3 regions of the Halobacillus amylolyticus genome follow, and region 3 is predicted to be linked to each of the others. Evidence: riboswitches for the same ligand, from Rfam matches in the RefSeq annotation. Region 3 holds a riboswitch; each other region holds the start of a gene.
What was found. Region 3 has a riboswitch for S-adenosylmethionine ahead of ssuE (NADPH-dependent FMN reductase). Riboswitches for the same ligand answer to the same signal wherever they lie in the genome.
Positions count from the first base shown of each region.

Region 1: another riboswitch for S-adenosylmethionine. It lies ahead of MUO15_RS19930 (methionine ABC transporter ATP-binding protein); the one in region 3 lies ahead of ssuE (NADPH-dependent FMN reductase).
Region 2: another riboswitch for S-adenosylmethionine. It lies ahead of MUO15_RS12045 (PLP-dependent aspartate aminotransferase family protein); the one in region 3 lies ahead of ssuE (NADPH-dependent FMN reductase).

Region 1 is NZ_CP095075.1:3,961,082-3,968,640, forward strand. Features, by position in the region: gene MUO15_RS19895 (acyl-CoA dehydrogenase family protein) at 1-1,311, shown strand, start outside; gene MUO15_RS19900 (arsenate reductase family protein) at 1,645-2,004, shown strand; gene gcvH (glycine cleavage system protein GcvH) at 2,083-2,466, shown strand; gene MUO15_RS19910 (toprim domain-containing protein) at 2,600-2,947, shown strand; gene MUO15_RS19915 (thioredoxin family protein) at 2,958-3,272, shown strand; gene MUO15_RS19920 (hypothetical protein) at 3,375-3,698, shown strand; gene MUO15_RS19925 (TlpA family protein disulfide reductase) at 3,695-4,111, opposite strand; SAM riboswitch class I at 4,190-4,294, shown strand; SAM riboswitch class I at 4,432-4,545, shown strand; gene MUO15_RS19930 (methionine ABC transporter ATP-binding protein) at 4,622-5,647, shown strand; gene MUO15_RS19935 (methionine ABC transporter permease) at 5,640-6,308, shown strand; gene MUO15_RS19940 (MetQ/NlpA family ABC transporter substrate-binding protein) at 6,337-7,194, shown strand; gene MUO15_RS19945 (carboxymuconolactone decarboxylase family protein) at 7,267-7,559, shown strand, end outside.
Region 2 is NZ_CP095075.1:2,336,224-2,343,782, reverse strand. Features, by position in the region: gene MUO15_RS12070 (hypothetical protein) at 1-54, shown strand, start outside; gene MUO15_RS12065 (hypothetical protein) at 103-279, opposite strand; gene MUO15_RS12060 (bifunctional diguanylate cyclase/phosphodiesterase) at 405-2,540, shown strand; gene MUO15_RS12055 (NUDIX hydrolase) at 2,658-3,251, shown strand; gene MUO15_RS12050 (trans-sulfuration enzyme family protein) at 3,324-4,484, shown strand; SAM riboswitch class I at 4,546-4,654, shown strand; gene MUO15_RS12045 (PLP-dependent aspartate aminotransferase family protein) at 4,782-6,569, shown strand; gene MUO15_RS12040 (aliphatic sulfonate ABC transporter substrate-binding protein) at 6,589-7,559, shown strand, end outside.
Region 3 is NZ_CP095075.1:1,640,131-1,647,689, forward strand. Features, by position in the region: gene MUO15_RS08590 (CdaR family transcriptional regulator) at 1-605, opposite strand, end outside; gene MUO15_RS08595 (YkvI family membrane protein) at 767-1,837, opposite strand; SAM riboswitch class I at 2,097-2,205, shown strand; gene ssuE (NADPH-dependent FMN reductase) at 2,332-2,877, shown strand; gene MUO15_RS08605 (GNAT family N-acetyltransferase) at 3,338-3,790, opposite strand; gene MUO15_RS08610 (YjcZ family sporulation protein) at 4,025-4,141, opposite strand; gene MUO15_RS08615 (YjcZ family sporulation protein) at 4,349-4,546, shown strand; gene MUO15_RS08620 (IS3 family transposase) at 5,280-6,191, opposite strand; gene MUO15_RS08625 (transposase) at 6,191-6,496, opposite strand; gene MUO15_RS08630 (YjcZ family sporulation protein) at 6,952-7,110, shown strand; gene MUO15_RS08635 (class I SAM-dependent methyltransferase) at 7,352-7,559, shown strand, end outside.

The DNA of each region.
Region 1 (7,559 bases), 1.8 Mb from region 3:
GCCTTAGGTGCGAAGACAAAAGCAACGCTTAATGAAGCGGGTACACATTATGTCTTAAATGGTGAGAAACAGTGGATTACGAATTCTGCCTTTGCTGATGTGTTCGTTGTTTACGCAAAAGTTGATGGAGAAAAGTTTACCGCATTTATAGTTGAACGTGATTATAAAGGGGTTTCTACAGGACCTGAAGAGAAGAAGATGGGGATCAAGAGTTCCTCAACACGTACATTAGTGCTTGAAGATGTCGAAGTTCCTGTTGAGAATGTACTTGGTGAAATCGGAAAAGGACATGTGATCGCATTTAATATTCTTAACGTGGGTCGCTATAAGCTGGCTATAGGCGGTGTTGGCGGAGCGAAAAAAGCCATCGAAGTAGCCGTGAAATACGCTAGCGAACGAAAACAGTTTAAAACACCGATCTCAAGTTTTCCGTTAATTCAAGAAAAGCTGGCATCTGTAGCGGTGAACACCTATGCTAACGAAAGTTCCGTCTACCGTACGGTCGGGTTGTTTGAACAAAGCATGGGTAAATTAACTAAGGAAGAATTAAAAGATGGGGCCGCAGTGGCAAAGGTGATTGCAGAATATGCTATTGAATGTTCCTTAAATAAGGTGTTTGCTACTGAATTGTTGGATTTTGCTGCTGATGAAGCCGTTCAAATTCACGGCGGATATGGGTTTATGCAAGAGTACGAAGTTGAGCGCATGTATCGCGATTCACGGATTAATCGTATTTTTGAAGGGACAAATGAAATTAACCGAATGATTGTTCCAGGCACATTGCTTAAGAAAGCCATGAAAGGTGAACTGCCGCTGTTACAAAAAGCCCAGGCGCTACAAGAGGAAATCATGACAATGATGCCTGAGGAGCCAGGCGATGAAGCCCTTGAAAAAGAAAGGTATATCCTGAAAAATGCCAAGAAAATTGCCTTGTTAGCAGCTGGACTTGCCGCACAGAAATACGGTGAAAAACTAGAGAATGAACAAGAAATACTCGTGAATATCGCGGACATTACCGGCGAGATTTATAACATCGAATCTGCCATCTTACGGACAGAGAAAGCCATTCAAAAACAGGGAGAAGATAAAAACAAACAAAAGCTTCTTTACACACAAGTTTATGTACAGGAGGCCTTCAACCGAATTGAAGGCCACGCGAAAGAAACATTAATTGCTGCCGAGTCTGGTGATTCGTTACGCATGATGCTTGGTGCTTTACGTAAACTAACACGCCATACACCTACGAATGTGATTGCTAAAAAGCGTGAAATTGCTAGTTCATTAATTAAAGAACAAAAGTATGTGGTTTAAATAACGGAAAGCCCTGGCTGTGAAGTTACTCATAGTCAGGGTTTTACTTTTCTGCTGTTCTTGTGTCAAGCTGCGGCGCCCAGACACGCAAGACTAGCAGTTCGCCTTCATGAAGAAAAACCACTTCACTGCGCCGCTCCGCTTATACTTGGCCCCACACGACGTGGGGTCGTTCGGCGTTGAAACAGGACGTTTCGGTTTTAGCCGAACTTCCCCTACCCGGGCACCTGCGCTTTTGTTGAAAGGAATTACTGTCATTATGAACTATCAAATGATATTTTTAGTGTTAGTGTGGTAGAATAAGAATCAACCATGAGTGAAGGAGGATAAATAATGTCATTAACCTTCTATTGGTATCCTAATTGTGGAACATGCAAGAAAGCTAAAAAATGGTTGGACGATCAAGGGTTAAATTATGAAACAGTACATATCGTTGATCAAACACCAAGTGAAGACGAGCTTCAAGAACTTATTAATCATAGTGAAATCCCAGCCCGTAAGTTTTTTAATACAAGCGGGAAGAAGTATCGCGAACATAATATGAAAGATAAGTTAAAGAATGCATCAGAAAAAGAAATGATTCAGTATCTTGCTTCTGATGGTATGTTAATTAAACGGCCGATTGTAACAGACGGAAAGAAAGTGACCATTGGATTTAAAGAAGAGCAGTTCACTGCCACATGGGTCCAGTGAGCAGAAGGCTGGAAATAAAAGCACAAAGCTTTTATGTTTATAATTATTATTTATTATTTTTAATTTGGAGGGATAGGTATGAGTTTACCTAAAGATTTACGTTATTCTGAAGAGCATGAATGGGTGAAAGAGGAAGACAGCAAAGTTCGTATTGGAATTACCGACTTCGCACAATCTGAACTTGGGGATATTGTCTTCGTAGAACTTCCAGAAGTAGGCGACGATATTGAAGCAGATGAGCCATTCGGCAGTGTTGAATCTGTTAAGACAGTGTCAGAGTTATATGCGCCGCTAAGTGGAAAAGTGGTAGAAATTAATGAGGAGCTTGAAGACAGTCCGGAATTCGTTAACGAATCCCCATATGATAAAGCGTGGATGATCGTTGTTGAACCAAATGATTCATCTGAAATGGACGAGCTAATGTCTCCTGAACAGTATGAAGAAATGATTAACGAAGACTAGGAGAACATTTTCTTAGAAGAAGGTACAGGCAAGGTTACCTGTGGTCTTTGCCTGCATGATCATAGACTGATATTAATCATGTGCAGACCATGCTAACACAGCATGGTCTGCTTCTGTATAGTGGGTGATAGGGTTGAATGAAGAAAGAATTGTGATCGTTGAAGGGATTACTGATAAAAAGAAGCTGAACAAAGTCTTGAAAGACCCTGTTGAGATTATATGTACACACGGGACGTTAGGTGTTGAGCGAATGGAGGAGTTAATCCTCGATAACAACCTTGATCATCGTCCTGTATTTATCTTGGTTGACGAAGACGATTCTGGCTATAAACTTCGAAAGCAGCTAACAGAGGAACTCCCTCATGCGCTCCATATTTATATTGATAAAGCTTTTAGAGAAGTTGCAGCCACACCAGAGCCCGAATTGGCTCGTGCTCTGCTTAGCCGGCATTTTAACGTTAAGCCGATTTACTTAATTTAGGAGGGGCAACTTGCTTTCTTTAGAACGATTAAATGTAGCTAAACAACTCTGCGAGCAAAAGCAAGCACTTACATTTATTCACAGCCCTTTTTGTGGAACCTGTCACGTTGCCAGGAAAATGTTAGACACAATTGAAGACTTGTACCAGACAGAGCTTTTTTATGAATTAAACGCCTCTTTGAATCCAGACCTGATGCAGGACTATAAGATCGAAAGTGTTCCTTGTCTGCTAATAATGAAGAGCGGGTATGTGATAGAAAAAGTGTATGCCTTTCACTCTGTGCCAAATATGCTTGACAAAGTATCAGAATATGTAGAAAGATAGCCTTATTTCCCGGGAAATGAAGAACGATTCTATGCAATCAGGGAAGGTTTCTGCCCCCTTTACCTCGAAAACTTTAAATAAAGTTACTAAGGGGGGCTTGTTTTGGTTGAAATGATAGAGGAATGGATCAAACGGGTGAATAACAGAAAAGACTTACTCCCAAAATGGAAGAAGAGACAAGTGTTTTTAAAGATTCAAGATCATCGGTCTGAGTTTATTAATGTATCTATTACAAGAGAGGGGATGAAACTTGTGCATGAAAACACCGTCAGTAGCGCACTTACGATTTCGTCCTCTAATAAAGTTTTCCAACAGCTTTTTGGTGGTAATTTGAAATTAACTTCACTACCACGTTCCATCGTTAGACTTGAAGGCGAATATAGGGATATCCTTTTAGTTGAATCACTACTGGTGCTTTCTCATTAAATTAAAGTACCAATCGCCTCTACAATAGTTAATAAAGATGCTTTATCACCAAACTGATGTGTGATGTAACCATCTTTATTAATTATGATCGTGGTTGGTACTCCTGCACAATTGTACGCATCGTACACTTTACGATGATTGTCTACTAGGGTTGGCTGGGCGAGGAACTTTTCAGCGAAAATTTCACCATCTTCAATATTTCTCTCACGTCCCTGTACATTAATTGTTACCATTTGTACTTTTTCATGATTTATTGATTGAAAGAGCTGTTCTTTTCTTGGTAAATCGACCCCACAGTCTGGACACCAAGAGACCCAAAATGTTAATACGATTACTTTGCCAAGGTCATTACTTAATTGGTACGTTTCATTAGAATCTATATATGGTAACTGAAAGTCTATAGCTTTTTTCAATTTTTGTTCACCTCTCATTTTAATTGACTTAAATGCATGACCATGCTAACATATTTTTTAAGCGAATAGCGACATCTATACTTATCCAGAGTGGCTAAGGGACTGGCCCTATGATGCCCGGCAACCGGTTTGAATGAACACGGTGCTAACTCCAGCAAAGCATCTCGCTTTGAAAGATGAGAAGAGAATCAATGAGGACATCTCTTCTTATGACGAAGAGATTTTTTTGTGTTTTTTTGTTGACAGTGGATATACAGGGTGCTAGAATCCTGTTTGTGATGCTTAGTCAACCTAAAGCAGTAATGCATTAAAATATATATCTCTTATCCAGAGAGGTGGAGGGACTGGCCCGTTGATGCCCGGCAACCGTCAAGTTTTTGTTAACTTGAAAAGGTGCCAATTCCTGCAAAGTTAACAACTTTGGCAGATAAGAGAACAGACCACCAGGACGTGTAAACGCCTTTCTGTTCTCTTGCAGAAAGGCGTTTTTTGTATAGAGGAGGAACAATTTTGATTTCGATAAAGGATTTGTCTAAGGTCTTTCATACGAAAGATCAAGACGTTCGTGCAGTAGATAAAATGGATCTTTCCATTGAAAAAGGGGAGATTTTTGGGGTCATTGGGTATAGTGGCGCAGGTAAAAGTACGTTTATCAGGCTTTTGAATCGTCTTGAAGAGCCGAGCGATGGAAATGTCACTATTGATAATCAAGATGTGACGAAATTGAACAAGAATAAGCTTCGTTTAGCTAGGCAAGAGATGGGCATGATTTTTCAACACTTTAACCTACTATGGTCAAGAACGGTTTTCGATAACATTGCCTTTCCATTAGAAATAGCAGGAATGAAAAAAGAGGACCGTAAAAATCGGGTCAACGAATTGATTGATCTTGTCGGGTTATCTGGAAGAGGAGGCTCTTATCCATCCCAGCTAAGTGGTGGCCAAAAGCAACGTGTAGGGATTGCTCGTGCTTTAGCTAACAATCCGAAAGTGCTGCTGTGTGATGAGGCTACTTCAGCTCTAGATCCGGAAACAACGGATTCTATTTTAGATTTGCTAGTGGATATTAATAATAAATTAGGGCTAACAATTGTACTGATCACTCATGAAATGCACGTAATTCGCAAAATATGTCATCGTGTTGCTGTAATGGAACAAGGGCAAGTCGTCGAGTCGGGCGATGTATTAGACGTATTTTTATATCCGAAACAGCAAGTAACTAAACGTTTTGTTGATCAAGTAATGGGGGACCCTGATCGAAAACACTCACTCGAGCTTATTAATGAAACCTATAAAACAGGTGAGATTATTAAACTTCATTTTGTTGGTGAAAGCACCAATCAGGCGCTGATTAGTGAATTGTCTAGAAAATTTGATGTGGATATTAATATCCTCCATGGAAAAATAACCCAGACGCAAAAAGGAGCATATGGAACGCTGTTTGTCCAATTCAATGGAGACAAAGGAGAAATTGATCGGGCCATTGCTTATATTAAAACCACCTCAGTTCAACTGGAGGTGAGTCCGAATGTTTAATAACCTGTTTCCTAACGTGAAGATAGAGGATATGATCACGGCAACGAATGAAACGTTGTACATGACGATTATTTCTGTTGCGGGAACTTTTATTCTCGGGCTAATTCTTGGTTTACTTTTATACTTGTCAGGTCCCGGGGGCATTTGGAAAAATAAAGCCCTAAATTGGGTCACTGCAGCAGTAGTAAACGTTTTTAGGGCTATTCCGTTTATTATCTTAATCCTGCTATTATTTCCTTTTACTGACTTTCTTATGGGAACGATTCGCGGTCCAAAAGCGGCATTGCCTGCGCTGATTATAGGTGGTGCACCATTCTACGCGAGACTGGTGGAGATTGCATTGAAAGAAGTGGATAAAGGTGTACTTGAGGCTGCTAAATCGATGGGGGCTAAGTATTCCACGATTATCTTTAAAGTTCTGCTTCCAGAGTCGATGCCAGCACTTGTTTCAGGTATTACAGTTACAGCCATAGCTTTAATTGGTTATACAGCAGTGGCTGGCGTGATCGGAGCCGGTGGACTAGGCGACTTTGCTTATTTCTACGGTTTTCAGCGTAGTGACTTTGATGTGGTGTTATTCTGTACAATATTAATTGTAATCATTGTATTCATTTTCCAATTCATCGGCGATTTTATATCCCGTAAGTTGGATAAAAGATAGTTTTTAATTAGAAAAGGGGATGGAAAAGTTGAAAAAATTATGGACTAGTATTTTGGCGGTATTATTTATTTTAGTTCTAGCAGCATGTGGTTCTTCTGAAGAGGAGAATTCATCTGGTGACAACAGCGAGGGTGGAGAAGGGCAAACAGAAATTACTGTAGGGGCCACAAGTGTGCCGCACTCTGAAATTCTGGAGCAGGCAAAGCCGATCCTTGAAGAAAAAGGAATCACTCTAAAGATTGAAGAATATCAAGACTATATTTTACCGAACAAGGATTTAGCAGCAGGGGTTCTTGATGCTAACTACTTCCAGCATATCCCTTACTTGAATGCCCAGGAAGAGCAACATGGATATGATTTTGCAAACCTTGGTGGCATTCATATTGAGCCTATGGGTATCTATTCCAAGAATATTTCTAGTTTAGATGAGATTCAAGAAGGAACAACGGTCATTATGAGTCGGTCTGTTGCCGATCACGGTCGTATTCTTTCCTTACTTGAAAAAGAGGGATTAATCAAGTTGGACGAAAGTGTCGATAAAGTAGAGGCGACTGTTGATGATATTGTAGAAAACCCTAAAAATTTGAAATTCGATACAGGAATAGATGCAGCTTTTCTTCCGGAAACGTATAAGCGTTCAGAAGATGCACTTGTAGCTATTAACACGAATTACGCTATTCAGGCGGGGTTAAACCCGACTGAGGATGCTCTTATATTGGAGGACTCTGAGTCTCCATATGTAAATGTAATTGCAGCAAAGAGTGAAGATAAAGATTCTAAAGCATTAAATACTCTAGTAGAAGTGCTCCATTCTGAAGAAATTCAGACCTTTATTATGGAAGAATATGAAGGTGCAGTTGTTCCTGTAGACGGTTCTGCAGAATAATGTAAGGAATAAAATGCGTGACCCCGTTTATACTATTCGGAGTCACGCATTTCATTTAGGGAGGCATTATTCATGGAACAAGAAGTAAATTGGACAACAGCTTTTTTACAAGAGTATAAGCATGGAATAGGAATCTTTGCCGATAAAATGCCGGAAGTTGCTCATCATTTTAATGAGTTTTCGGAAAGCTGCTTTAAAGAAGGAGAACTTTCTAAAAAGCAAAAACAGTTAATGGCTTTAGGGATAAGCATTGTTGCACAAGATGAATATTGCATGGTTTACCATACGAAGGGCTGTGTAGATCAGGGAGCAAGTGAACAGGAAGTTATGGAAGCATGTGGTGTAGCCGCAGCGTTTGGGGGCGG
Region 2 (7,559 bases), 700 kb from region 3:
CCTCACAATGGACGGTATGTTAATGACGAACAATACCAAGGAGGGAAATTGTAAAGATCGCATGGAGAAAAAGCTATGTCCCCGGTTAAGAGACATAGCTTTTTATTTGTTATCATCGTCAGCATAATGATCAAGTAAAGCATCTGATTCTTTCTCATGGTCAATGTCTTTTTGCTCATGCTGATGATCAAAGGCGTCACTTAATTTTGCCTGTCTTTTAAATGAATTGGCAACTTCGTTCGCAGAATTTCCATCGCTATTCTGTTTCTTATCAGTCATCTTTAAGCCTCCCTTCCTCTAATTACTTTCCCTTCTTCAAATTAGCTGTAAACCTCCCCTTAAGGTTCATTAGGAATTTCCGATAATAGAAGAAAGATGATCCCTAAGTAAAGAAGGTGAACGAAATGGTTCAGAAAGTTGGACGCCCCTGGGACATACTAAGACAGCTGTCCACCCCAGTCTGGTTTTTTAACAACTCGGACTGTAGTATTTATATTAATGCTCCTTTAATGCAGCGGATTTTGGCAGATCGTTCCTCTTATAGTTTAGCCGACTTGGGTCGCGTCATTCATCCTAATGATATTGAACATGTAAGGGAATTACTTCAGCGGCCAGGAGGAGATGCCTTTCATTTGAACTATCGTCTAAAAATGAACGGTGAATATAAATGGATTGAAGACATGATCGCACCATTATATGCGGAAAATGGCAGATTTATCGGGTATACGGGTCAATCGCTCCCTTTATCGAGTTATAAAGAAGAACTGGAAGACCTGAAAAAATCGGTGATGGAAATCGGCGAATCATTCGCAGCTAATGCGGGCCAGTCCTTCTTTGATTTTCTCGTGAAGTACCTAGCCAAGGTGCTTCAGGTTGACACAGTCATAATAGGAGAACTGACTGGTAGCAATCGTGATCAGATTACGGCTGTCTCTATGTTTCATAAAGGTGGGATCTCTAAAAGAATGACCTATCAATTAGAAGGTACGCCGTGTGAAGAGGTAATCAAAGGCAAAGAGTGTTACATACCTAGGGGGGCTTATGAGCTTTACCCCAATGACGACATGTTAGTGAAAAATGAACTAGAGAGTTATTTTGGTGCTCCGCTTCTTAACTCAAATCGAGAGGTGATTGGAATTCTTTCGATTATGGACGTTGGTCTTAAAAAGAATGGTCCTATGAGTAAGGCGCTTTTCCGCATTTTTGCAGACCGAATGGGAAATGAATTATCTAAACGCCATACAGAGAGAGAGTTAAAACACATTTCACAGTTTGACTCGTTGACAGGACTAATTAGCCGAAACTATTTTAAAGATTTATTAAGGGAAGAGCTGGCTAATCCCAGGCAGTTACATCAAAAGTTAGCAGTGATCTTTATTGACTTAGATAATTTTAAAATGATTAATGATACGTGGGGGCATGAACGAGGAGATGAATTGCTTAAGCAATTTGCTCATCATTTAAATCGCATTTTTGCCAGGGTCAATTGTGTAATCTCAAGAATCAGCAGTGACGAATTCGCTGTTTTACTGTTAGGTCGGAAAGATGTGGACCATGCCCGTGAAAAGGCAGAAGACATTATTCATTCGATGAAGCGTCCTTTTTTTATTAACCAAAAGGAATATTATAGCACAGCGAGTGTCGGAGTTGCCTTTTATCCTCAGGATGCTTCGGATGAAGGGACCTTACTGCGATATGCAGACGCTGCCATGCATAAGGCCAAACGTAAAGGGAAAAACCGTTACGAATTGTACAATACCTATATGAGTGTCGAAATGCTTGATGAAATGCAGCGTAAACAAGCCTTGCATCACGCATTAGAACGGAGAGAATTCACCCTTCATTATCAACCACAAGTATGCGGGCTGACTTCTGAGATCAAGGGGTACGAAGCACTTATTCGCTGGAATCAACCACTAATGGGATTGTTAACGCCTGACCACTTTATTAGTCTTGCCGAAGAAAGCGGTGCAATTATTCAAATTGGTGAATGGGTACTTAAGGAGGCTTGTCTGCAGGTGAAAAAATGGCAGTTGGAATTTAACCGTCCTGATTTATGTGTTGCGGTCAACTTATCCGCCGAACAATTCGCTGATCGGTATGTAAAGGATAAAATTTTTAACGCATTAGAGCAGGCAAATCTTGATGCAAGCTGTTTGATCATTGAAATTACCGAGACAATGGTTTTAAGGGATTTTGAAAATAGTACTGGCGTATTGGAAGAACTGCGTTCGCAGGGTATTAAAGTTCACTTGGATGATTTCGGTATGGGCTTTTCATCGTTAAATTATTTAAGCCGCCTGCCTGTTGATGCTATTAAAATTGACCGTTCTTTTATTAAGCAAATTGGTTCGAAAGCGAATGATGTAGCGATCGTCAGTGCAATTATCGCTATGGCTAAAAGTTTAAACCTGCAAATCATTGCTGAAGGTGTTGAAACAGAGGAGCATATTGAATACTTAAGCCAAAAGGGATGTCATGACTATCAAGGTTATTACTACAGTAAACCTTTGCCTGTTGCGAGCGTGCGGCCATGTTAGTGCTTCACGCTTTTTTGCTGTACCCTGAGGCGCCTACACTTTTCTACTGATATGGTACAATTAACAATAGGGTCAATCTATCGGGTTCAGGACAATGACTAGAAATGAGTGGGGGATATGAGAGAAGTGCTTAAGATCTATAGTGAATGGTTAACTCCTATCGGTGAGAAGGACCGGGAGGAGGTTCACCGTGATGGAGATTGGCATGAAAGTTTTCATTGCTGGTTTTATAAGCATGAAGAGAATCGGAGCTGGATCTATTTTCAAAAGCGTGCAGATAGTAAGAAAGATTTCCCATCCCTATATGATATATCGGCTGCGGGCCACATAGCAGCAGAAGAGAGCCTCATCCGTGGAGGTTTGCGCGAGGTTGAAGAGGAGCTTGGTTTAAGGCTGGCTGCGGGCCAATTAAATTATTGTGGATTTTACAAGGAAGAGTTGTTGTTTAAGACGATTAAGGATCGGGAAATCTGTCATATTTATTTATTCCCATATGAAAACCATATGAAGCTGACGATTAATGAAGAGGTTGGCGATGTCGTTCAGATTGACCTTGAGGATTTTCTTAGTATGATTTGCAAAAAAAGTCCGTGTTTACAGGCTGAATCTATCTTTACAGGCGAAGAGCTCCATTTATCTCATTCGAGTTTCTGCCCCCATCCTTTTGATTATTATCAATATGTTGTGCAGGCTATCTTAAGCAGCCGCTAAACTATAGTGATTGACAGAATATTGTGCTGATCGATATACTTTGATGCATTCAAGTGCAAAAGGAGAGAGTTTATGAGCCATCAATCATTTGATACACGTATTGTACACAACAAAATAAATCAGGGAGATGCACTAAATAGTAAATCAACTCCGATTTACCAAACATCTTCCTTTACATTTAAAGACTTAGATCACTTAGAAAGCTATTATGCTGGAGAAGCTTCGTTTTCGTATTCCCGTGAGAAGAATCCGAACACAGAAGAACTCGGTCAAACCGTTGCGAATCTTGAAGGAGCAGAAGCTGGGGTCGCCGCCTCATCTGGAACCTCGGCAATTCTGGCAGGCATCCTTTCTGTTGTGCAAGCCGGTGATCACATCGTTGCCGCAGAAGATCTTTATGGCGGGACCCATCACTTGATTACAAAAGAGCTAACGAGCTTTGGCTTTGAAGTTTCAATCGTTTCATTTGCCGATAAAAAAAAGGTTGAAGAGGCGATTCAACCAAATACGAAATTGCTCTATACAGAGTCAGTCTCCAATCCTTTTCTCAGAGTAGAAGACCTAGAAGGACTTGTAAGTCTCGCGAAGGAACACGATTTGTACACAATGGTTGACAATACATTTGCCACTCCATACTTATTACAGCCCTATAAAAAGGGGATCGATATTGTTGTGCACAGTGCTACAAAATATATCGGCGGTCATAGTGACGTTACTTCGGGGATCGTCGTTGGAAATGAAGAGTTAATGGCAAAAGCGAAGCAAAAGGTGAGTGCGCTTGGCGCCAATCTCAGTGCTTTTGAGGCATGGTTAACTCAACGGGGTGTAAAGACACTTGGTTTACGTATGAAACAGCAATCCGCTAATGCGCAAACACTGGCGGAATCTTTACAGCAGGATGAGTTAGTCGACCAAGTATTTTACCCTGAATACGTTTCAGAGCAAGGGCACGGTGCGATTGTTACGATTGAACTTAGTAAAAAAGTTGATATCGAACAATTCTTTCGATCCTTAGGGTGGATTAAATTGACGCCGACCCTTGGTGGGTTAGAAACGACTGTATCCTATCCAATCCGAACTTCACACCGTGCATTGACGGATGAGGAGCGTGCCCTAATTGGTGTCAATGATTATGTTATTAGGCTTTCCATTGGAATAGAAGAGTCAGCGGACATCATAGCTCAGTTCAAGGAAGCCATTCATGAATCTGTAAAAGAAAATAGTCAAAAATGATTGACTTTTCCAATTGTTATACCTTATAATTCTTAACCATAGCCAAATTAAATAGCAAGTACTCTTATCAAGAGCGGCAGAGGGAATAGGCCCTGTGAAGCCCGGCAACCTTCAAACATCGGTTTGAAAAGGTGCCAAATCCTACAGATCACTGATCTGAGAGATAAGAGGAGGACATGATTATTCAACCCCCTCTTCTTATCGAAGAGGGGGTTTTTTGTATTTCAAAAATTATTTCGGCCCCCGATGCCCTCTTGCTATTCAAATCTTATTTAAAAACTTTAGGAGGATGTAAAAATGACAAACTCATTTGAAAGCTACGATTTAAGCACGGTCTCACTTCATGGCGGGCAATCCCCAGATCCAACTACAGGTTCAAGAGCGGTACCGATTTATCAAACGACTTCTTATGTGTTTCACGATACTGATCATGCGCAAAGTTTATTTGCCCTTGATGAGCCGGGAAATATATATTCAAGAATCGGGAATCCGACGGTAGATGTTTTTGAAAAAAGAATGGCTTTGCTTGAAAACGGCGTTGCTTCTGTGGCGACAGCTTCAGGAATGTCAGCGATTGCTCTATCAATCTTAAATCTAGCAGGCTCAGGTGATGAAATTGTGGCCGCATCGAATTTATATGGAGGCACTTATAATTTGTTTGCTAATACTCTGCCGCGATACGGCATTAAAGTGAGGTTTGTTGATCCTGAAGATCCTGAAAACTTCCGCAATGCTTTAACGGATAAAACCAAGGCTGTGTTTGCTGAGACAATTGGTAACCCGAGTCTTCATGTATTGGATTTTGAAAAGGTCTCCGCAGTTGCCCATGATCACGGTGTACCACTGATTGTTGACAACACATTTGCTACACCTTATTCCTGTAAGCCGATTGAATTTGGAGCGGATATCGTTGTTCATTCTGCTACGAAGTGGATTGGCGGGCATGGAACAGCCATCGGAGGTGTTGTGGTTGATGGGGGAAGATTTGACTGGACAAACGGCAAATTCCCTGTTTTCACTGAGCCGGATGATAGTTATAACGGCATCCGCTATGCCTCTGATTTCGGAACACTAGCCTTTGTAACAAAATTACGCGTTCAATTGTTGAGAGACTTGGGTGCCTGCTTAAGCCCGCAAAATGCTTTCCTACTATTGCAAGGACTTGAAACGTTGCCTTTGCGGATCGAGCGTCATAACGATAATGCATTAGAGCTAGCAGAATACCTTAAAGGTCATCCTGATGTTGAATGGGTCTCCTATCCGGGGTTGAAAGAGCACCCTGCTCATTCACTAGCTGGTAAGTACTTAGAAGGTGGCTATGGTTCGATTGTCAATTTTGGCATCAGAGGAGGCCGTGACGCAGGTCGAAAAGTAATTAACAACATTGCTTTATGGTCACACGTAGCAAACGTAGGTGATGCGAAGTCACTAATCATTCATCCTGCCTCAACAACACACCAACAGTTATCTGTTGAAGATCTCGCTGCAAGTGGTGTATCAGAAGAGTTAATCCGTTTATCTGTTGGTTTAGAGTCAGTGAAGGACCTTGTGAATGACTTGGACCGTGCGATTGCGACGGCAACTGGGAAAGAAGGCAGCTCAGCTATTACTGAGAACGATGAAGGTGTGATCAAATGGGCGCTTCAATCTGCACAAGTAACCGAAGAGCAGGATGGAGAACAAGTGACTCGTCCGAAGCGTTTAGCTGTTGTTGGGTTAAGCGGGAAGCCTTCTCGCCCAAGCCACCGGTTGGCACGTAAAATGCAGCGTCTAGGTTACCAAATTGTACCGGTTAATCCGAGGGAAGATGAGGTGTTAGGAGAAAAAGCCTATCCAGACATTAGCTCAATTCCTTTCAAAGTGGACGTTGTTCAAATTTTCCGCAGTCCTGAAGCGGCAATTGAAATTGCTAAAGAGGCAGCAACTGTGAAGCCTGGGGTCTTTTGGCTGCAAGAGGGCGTCATTGCACCGGAGGCAGCGCGAATTGCTAGTGAAGCGGGACTGCAAGTGGTGCACAATCGTTGCACCTACAAGGAAGCACAGCGCCTAAGAGGCACGATTGATACCTATGCATGTGAAATTTAATTTTTATGGAGGCAAATGGATGAAAACTAAATATATATTACCCACCCTAGCACTGTTACTGACTATCACCTTAATAGGTTGTTCGAATAACGCTGAAGGTGAAAGTGGGAAACCTGATAAAGTGACGCTTGATTATGCCTACTACTCCCCGACAAGTCTCGTTTTGAAGGAAAAGGGATGGGCTGAAGAAGCACTGAAGAAAGAAGGTATTGATGTCGAATTCGTTTTAAGTCAAGGAAGTAATAAGGCACTCGAATTCCTAAACTCAAGTAGTGTGGACTTTAGTTCCTCTGCAGGGGCGGCGGCACTCATGGCAAAGGCGAATGGTTCACCGGTTGAGTCGGTGTACTTATACTCCAAACCCGAGTGGACAGCGCTTGTCACGAATGGTGATTCCAATATTTCTTCTGTTGAGGATTTAAAAGGGAAAAAGGTTGCTGCCACGTTAGGAACAGACCCATACATTTTCTTAGTTCGAGCGTTAAAAGAACATGGGATGTCACCAGATGATATTGAACTCGTGAACTTGCAGCATGCCGACGGTGCAGCAGCATTGTCAGCAGGCAATGTTGATGCATGGGCTGGGCTAGATCCGCACATGGCAAGGCTTGAGCTCGAATCTGATGCAAAGTTATTTTACCGTGAACCTACTTTTAACACCTACGGGTCGCTAAACGTACGTTCAGAGTACGCTGAACAGCACCCTGAAGTTGTGAAAACGGTTATTGAAGCCTATGAAAAGGCTAGAAAATGGACGATTGAAAATCCTGAGGAAGCGGCAAAAATAGTAGCTGAAGAAGCGAATATTGATTTAGCCGTAGCTAAAAAAGAAATGGAACGGAACGATTTTTCCGATCCTATTCCGGGAGAAGCCTTAAAAGAAACGGTTAAAGGCGCTGGTGAAGTGCTGAAAGAAGTAGAGATCATTGATCAAGATGTGAAAATAGAAGAACTCACGAACGAACTTGTAAATCCAAGTTTTGCAAAAGA
Region 3 (7,559 bases):
ACCTCTTTCTCTTGATGTGGAACAACAAACAGAGGTTGATAGCCTTGGGTGTTAAGGATTTGCCGCACCCTTTCACTCCATTCAAAATGATTAGTCACCTGAAGAATAACCACCTGCCAGTTGGCTTTCACATCAACGCCCAGCGTATAAGTCGCCTCATTAAGTAAATACTCCTCGTCCATTTTTATCGGATGAAGCAGCTGCTGAACCCAATTATTCCACTGTCTTTCCTGGTAAAAGGCTTGACGCTGAATGTATATTTGCTCAAGAGCAATCTCAACAGACCCCCGCGTCATCCCGGCCGCCTGCATGACATCATTTGGATTTCCTGTCAGACCCACAACTCCTGCTAATGATCCTCTATGAAAAATCGGCAAGTTCACCCCAGGTCTAACATTGGAAAATCGCTCCACGTCATCATCATGTATGATTTGAGCCTCTTGACTGTCAATCACATTCTGCGCCCCTCCATGCAATTGATCAAAACGGGATTCATCGGTGCTGGCTACGATTTTTCCACTCGGGTCCATTAAGTTAATTGGAACATCGATATATTGTGAAAGCCGTGAAATGATTTCTTCTCCAAGTTGCTTTGTAAGCTCCATATCTTTCTCCTCCTTATGCTAGACCTTCTTATTTTAACCTAGTTGGTGATGTGACTTTTCAAGGTAAAAGGAAAGCCAGAGAAACGGTGCCCCGCTACTCTGGCCTTTACCCCTCAAGTTTATAAAGCTTGTTCGAATGTTCACCACTAGCCAACGGCACCCTATTCTTCGCGCAGAACGAGTGCCGATTTTTTCCTAGACTTGATCCAAGAGACAGTTACTGCTGCAATTAACACAAATCCGAGATAGCCCATTAACGGGTAGACTGTGCTGACCAGATCCGTAAATCCTACAAGACTTGCTGCAAACGAGAGAAGTCCGATAACAATGACCGAACCTTTAAACTTGGTGGTGTCAGGTTGTACAAAACGTGCGGTAAAAGAATATAGCATGCCGACTGCAGTATTAAAGACCATCGAGAGCAGAGCGATCGTCATCAGGATACCAACGATAGGTGAAATATCGGAAGCTAACACCAATGTTGGCATGTCAACTCCTTGCAATTGATTGATATTCGCATAGATTCCTAAATTGATGAGAACGACTAAAATACCAAGGCAAATCCCACCGATGACAGCACCCTTGCCAGCCGACTTTTCATCCTTCGTGGTCGCACCGATAAGTGTCATCATCGAAAAGCCGACCGCAATATTGAAGGCAACATATAGCAATGCACTTAGCAGCCAGTTCGAAGCCGCAGATGGTTGTGTTAAAGCAATACTTTCCAATTCTGCTAGATTTGCGTCACTAGTGAAAAAGGAATAAATGGTGATGATGATAATCAACGCTAACATATAGGGACTGATTAAACTAATCACCGAAATCACCTTATCCGTATTAAGACAGAGCGTTAATATCGCTAGAATTACCATAAGGATATTGCCGATAACCGGTGAAGTGCCAAATTGCTGTTCGAATATCGACCCACTCCCAGCTACCATGATCGTGGCCACCCCAAATAAAAAGAATGTCAGTGTAATATCAACTACAGGTCCTAAATATTTACCACAAATGTAGCGAATGACTTTTTTATGAGAAGAGACTTGTAGATTTGCCCCTAGTTGTATAAGTTGCATTCCAATAAAGGCAAACAAAAATATCGTGATCACCGCACCGATAATCCCCCACAGACCAAAGCTTGTAAAAAACTGGACAATTTCCTGTCCTGAAGCAAATCCTGCTCCAATAATAATGCCGACATAAGCACCAGCAATTCGCAGAGTATTTTTCATAGTTGACGTTCTCTCCTTTGAAAGGCCTTACACTAATTATCATGAATTAAGTTTATCAGACTTGTCAATTTTCGACAAAATTAATAAGTCTCGTAATCTATTGGTTTCGAGAGAGATTCTTGTTACATATAAACCCTTGCACTCCTCTTAACTCAACAAGCTACCCCCCTATCTAATAAACGCACTTTTCAGAATTTATTTCAAAATTAACCTTGACATTATTAGGTGACTCATATTAAGATTAGACTCAAATTTAATAAGCTTATCTAGAGAAGCTGAGGGATCTGGCCCTGTGAAGCTTCAGCAACCTCTGACTGTTGTCAGAAAGGTGCTCCGTCCAGCAAGATCTTTATCTTGGGAGATAAGAGCGGCACTTTATAGCTAACCCTCTTTTCTCATTAAAGAAAAGAGGGTTTTTATTGTGATAATGATGATGGCTGTCAGTGAATGAAACGTAAAATAATCCAGCATTTATTAGGAAAGGGAGATGTCATATGAGTGAAATTGTATTATTATCTGGAAGTCCTTCTGAGGAATCAAGGTCAGAGCTTGTACTAAATTATTTAGCACAATTGGTGGATCAGGAGGGACTATCCACAGAGAAGATTTCTGTCCGCAATGTGTCGCCGGAGGACCTATTTTATGCACGCTACGATAGTGAGGCGATTGAGGAAATTGCAACAACGATTCAACAGGCAAAAGGAGTGATTGTTGCTTCCCCTGTATATAAAGCGTCGTACTCTGGAATTCTTAAAGCTTTAATTGATTTACTGCCACAGGATGTGTTAAAGGACACACCAGTCTTCCCTATTATGACCGGCGGCAGCAAGTCTCATTTGCTCGCGATTGAGTATGCGTTAAAACCATTGCTTGCCACGTTAAAAGGGCAAAATTTGAAAGGCGTCTATTTACTTGATCATCAGATCGACAAATCCAACCCGGTACAGCCGATTACGAATGAGGATTGCGACCAACGCTTAAAGAAACAGCTAGTGTATTTCCTTCAGGTTATTAAAAATCAAGTTCCAATAGCTTTTTAACATGTTTGTTTTTTAAAAGTTTGTGGCTATTTAGGGTGATTTTTTGACCTACAGAAAAGGAAAGATTAGCAGTTAGCCGAGGGAAATACGCGAGACTGTGGAAAAGCGGGCCAGTCGAGACCACACAATAAAGGACGAAGAGGGAGTTCGATGGTTCGTCCACGGAAGTTCTGTGTCTTCAGATCAAGAGCCTTAAAAATTTAAATCTTAACTGAAAAAATACTGTAGTGCATTGGAATCCTAAAATTTTGCGGTGGTGTTTTAGAATAAAATACCTCTGCACCGTTTCTCCAAGTGAGCGTGCACCGCATCCCCCCTTTTCTTGCAGTCCTTTAAAAGGCTTTGCGGGCATTATAATAGGTTAAGAAGTCACCCCACCTTCAACTGTAAACAGGGTGGCTTCTATTTCTATAAACTTACCTGAAGATGCACATTAACAAATGTTTTTTTCCAGTATTAGCTAACTGGAATCACCATCCAACTTTAATTCCATCAGTGTGGAAACTTCCTGAAACCCAAGTTTTTGATAAAGATGTTTTACATGGTTTCCCGAAAATACGTTCAATTGAATTTTTTTGTATCCTTCATCTTTTAAGTGTCTCACTACTTCTTTACATAACTTTTCTGCTACTCCTTGATTGCGGTACTGTGGAAGAACGTAAATTTCTGGAATAAACATGACCATTTCATCAGTATAGTAGTCAGTTGTCCTTCCTACACCAATCCATCCTTGGATCACATTATTATGACAGTCAACAAGGTAATATCCACCGTCTAATAAAAATGGGGCCACCATTTGCTGTACCTTATCCGGTACTGGGTCAACATACCCCATGGTCGCTTCCTTTAATACTTCCAGAGAATGTCCAAGTATCTTTTGTGTTTCACTATAAGTAGCCTTTCTAATTGACATCTACCTTTCCCTCCTTTGCTGACAGATATGCTAATGAAGTTTATTTGACTAAGGAATATTATAAATTTTCGGGAGTAATTCCCCTTCTCATAACGGCAGCTTCGGACGTGGTTTAATTTATTCATAAGAACCCAAAAAAGGGTGTTGAAAAACACCACAGGCTGTCGAAGGATTCGACAGCCTGTTATGGTACCGCTATTCTACAGTTCGGGTAAACACCAAGTTTTAGTTGTCTTAGTAGACACCACCAACAAAAGCAGTCCCTACGATAATGAGTAGGATAAATAAAACTACAATAAAGGCAAATCCTCCACCGGCACCATAGCCAACACCTTCGACTTCTGCACTCATTACAACACCTCCATATCCATTTGTTCCTACTGTATGTATGTCAGGTAATTCCGACATGGACAATGTCCCAATTTTTACATATGTGGGCGCAACCTTTAGTATGATTCGATGTTTATTAAGAATTAGGTTAGAAGACGGGACATTCGCACTGACAGGATCCAGTTAAAAACATAAATTATTATGAATAATACTAAAGGAGGAATGAACATGGGTTTTTACGGTAATGGATTTGGCGGATACGGTGGCTATGGCAATAACGTAGGAGGATTAGGCGGTGGTTTTGGTGCTCCTTGGTGTCCAAAGCCTGTAGTTAAACCGGCTGTTGCACCTCGTGGTAATGGATTTGCGCTAATTGTCGTACTATTCATATTACTAATTATCATCGGTGGGGCTGCATGCGCATAATCGTTTTTAATCTTGAAAACCGAACACCTTAACATCGAAACTGACAATAAGGTCGGGTAATATATGAAAATGAGGATCCATTACAAGGATCCTCATTTTTTATTTAGGCTGTTTGAATCAATTTCATAATTTAGGTCCCATGTGCCCCATTGGATTCAAGACGTAAGAAAGAAAGCACCTCCCCAAGTTTAGTCAAGTTTTTGAAATCATTGTTATTAGGTGAAGGGTAGTAATCTGGAAGACTCAGTCTCGAGATATGTTTCCGTTGCCTTGGATGAAGAGGGAGGTCCGGGAAATCAGTCGCTTTCCGTGAGCATGCGCTGAGCCTCCTGACTCCGTCCCCGAGGTTTCACCTGTCATGTTCATCCCACAGGAGATTCCTATGGAAAAGACGGGCCAGTCGAGAGCGAGCATATTTCCCTCTGCAATCCTCATATACAAAAAAACAACAATCTTTACTAAAAGAGCCTTTATTTAGAACATTTGTTTAAGCTTTATTGCAAAGTGCATTAAGTTCGCATCCTTACCCATTCTACCCGGATGATTGACAAAAGGTCTAATCCGATCTAAAAATATCTGATCACATCTTTTATTTGGACCAAATTGGAGATCTGTCAATATAGTGGACATTCATAGACCGGTATTTGAACCATTCTTTTTCTTCCGCGCGTCCTCTTTCGAGACGCTTGGATGCCTCCGCCTAAAGGAAAGAATCAAAAACCAATTCATTCCTTTAGGCAGAGGACATTTGGTTCTTTTTGAGCTTTTTATCATGGTTCATTTTATAGCTCTTTTCTTTTTCTAACGGAGTTAAATAGTCCAATGTAGAATGGATTCGTTTTTGGTTATAAAAATTGATGTAAAACTGAATGGCTAGTTTGGCTTCTGCTTTTGTCTCATAAACATGTTTGTACAGGTATTCTTTTTTCAGAGAGGCAAAGAAACTCTCTGCACATGCATTGTCGTAGGGGTTTCCCTTCCGACTCATACTTATGGTCGCTCCTGCCTCCTTAAGTGTATCTAAATAAGCCTTAGAACAGTACTGAGAGCCACGATCTGAATGGTGAATCCAACCCGACTTAGGGTTACGAATGGCCAAAGCCTTTTCTAAAGCTTTTAAGCACAGGGTGTGATCCATATGATCGTCTAACTGATAACTTATGATCCGTCGGGAAGCAAGATCAATAACAGGATTCAGATATAAAAAGCCTTCTCCTGTGTGAATATAAGTAATATCAGTAGCCCAAACCTGGTCTGGGGCCTCTGGAAGAAAGTCACGGTTTAAATGGTTTGAGTGAATGGTTTCATCGTGATCAGAGTCTGTCGTATTGATGAACTTTTTAGGTGGTGTGGCATAAAGGTCCAGTTCTCTCATTCGATTCGTCACTTTCTTTTGAGAAACCTCCACCTGATCCACTTCTCGAAGCATAAAGTGGATGCGAGGGCTGCCGTAACACCCATAATTATCATGATAATGGAAGAGGATCCGTTCATCGATATAACGGTTCCAAGCCTCTCTTTCCGTTTCTTCTCTGTCCAGACGATTCAAATAATCATAATAACCAGATTTAGACACACCAAGAACTTGGCACATCCTCGAAATGGTGTGTTCGTGTCGGTGTTCATGAATGAACTTGAACTTCACTACTTTTCCTGATTGAAGATGTGCATGGCCTTTTTTAAAATGTCGACTTCCTCCTGGAGCTCTACGTTACTTTTTTTCTCTTTTTCATACATTTCCTTGTACTCAGAGGCGGTCAACAGTTGATTCTGTGCTTCTTTTTCTTCCTTCTTTTTTTGGTCACGATACTCCGTCTTCCATCTTTTAAGGTTACCGTAGGGAATATCGAGTTTCTGACTAAGGTCCGTCATTTTGTGTCCGTCCAATTCCATTAACTTCACAACATAAAGCTTAAACTCAGGGTCATAATTTCTGTACTTTTGGGTCAATGTGAACACGTCCTTTAATGCTTTGTGATGATTAAAACATGGTTCAATACTTGTGTCCACTTTTTATACTAACTCTAAAATCGACGGTAACAAAGGTCATGTTCCATGCAAATTGCATCCAGTTGATTTATAGGAGCACCCGGCCCATTGCACCCAGGTCCTCAGTATCGATAATCACGAAAACAAGCCATATAATTACTCCTTTTGCAATAATTTTTCTATCATTCTATGTATCGCTGGAATAAAGTGTTTAATATATATGACCACAATCCAAAAAATGTCGACAAAGTGTTCACGTTTAGACAAGGCTTCAGCAACAAAAATGCGGATGTTCCAAAAACTTAGGAGCGATACAAGTAAGGATCGTGAAGGTTAGGAACTAGGGTCATACGCACAGACAGGATAAAGTCGACTAACACAGGTTAAATAAGGAAGTCGAAGGGAGGAAAAATAATATGGGATACGGTGGTTATGGCTACGGCGGCGGATTTGGTCCCCCGTGGTGCCCAAAACCTGTTGTTGCCCCTAAGGTAGCACCTCGTAGTAATGGATTTGCTTTATTAGTTGTCCTATTCATTCTACTAATAATTGTGGGTGCAGCTGCATGTGCATAGTTTTTTTAAATCTTTACCAAGACTGGATTCATTAGCATCAAAGGAAACGATTAATGTGGAGAGGGAACCGCGTAATCCTCAGGTGACTTGGTAACCGAACCAAAAGTAATTTTTTAAAATCAAATATCACCTTTGGAATCTTTTATTCCATGGGACGAGTCCTAATCGTACCCTTATGTAACATTTAGCCCCCCCTCACATAGGTTAGGTGTGTGGTCAAAATTCTGTGTGGTGGTGGAGTATGATGAACAACCCCTATCTTGATTTGTTAGCTTATTTTGGAATCGGCGGGGCCCATCCGGGTGGGATTCAATTAACGAAGGATTTATTGAGTAATGAAAAGATCCTACCTAACCATTATGTGTTGGATATTGGTTGTGGAACAGGACAAACAGCTGAATTCTTAACCCAAACGTACGTCTGTAGAGTTACAGCCGTAGATAATCATC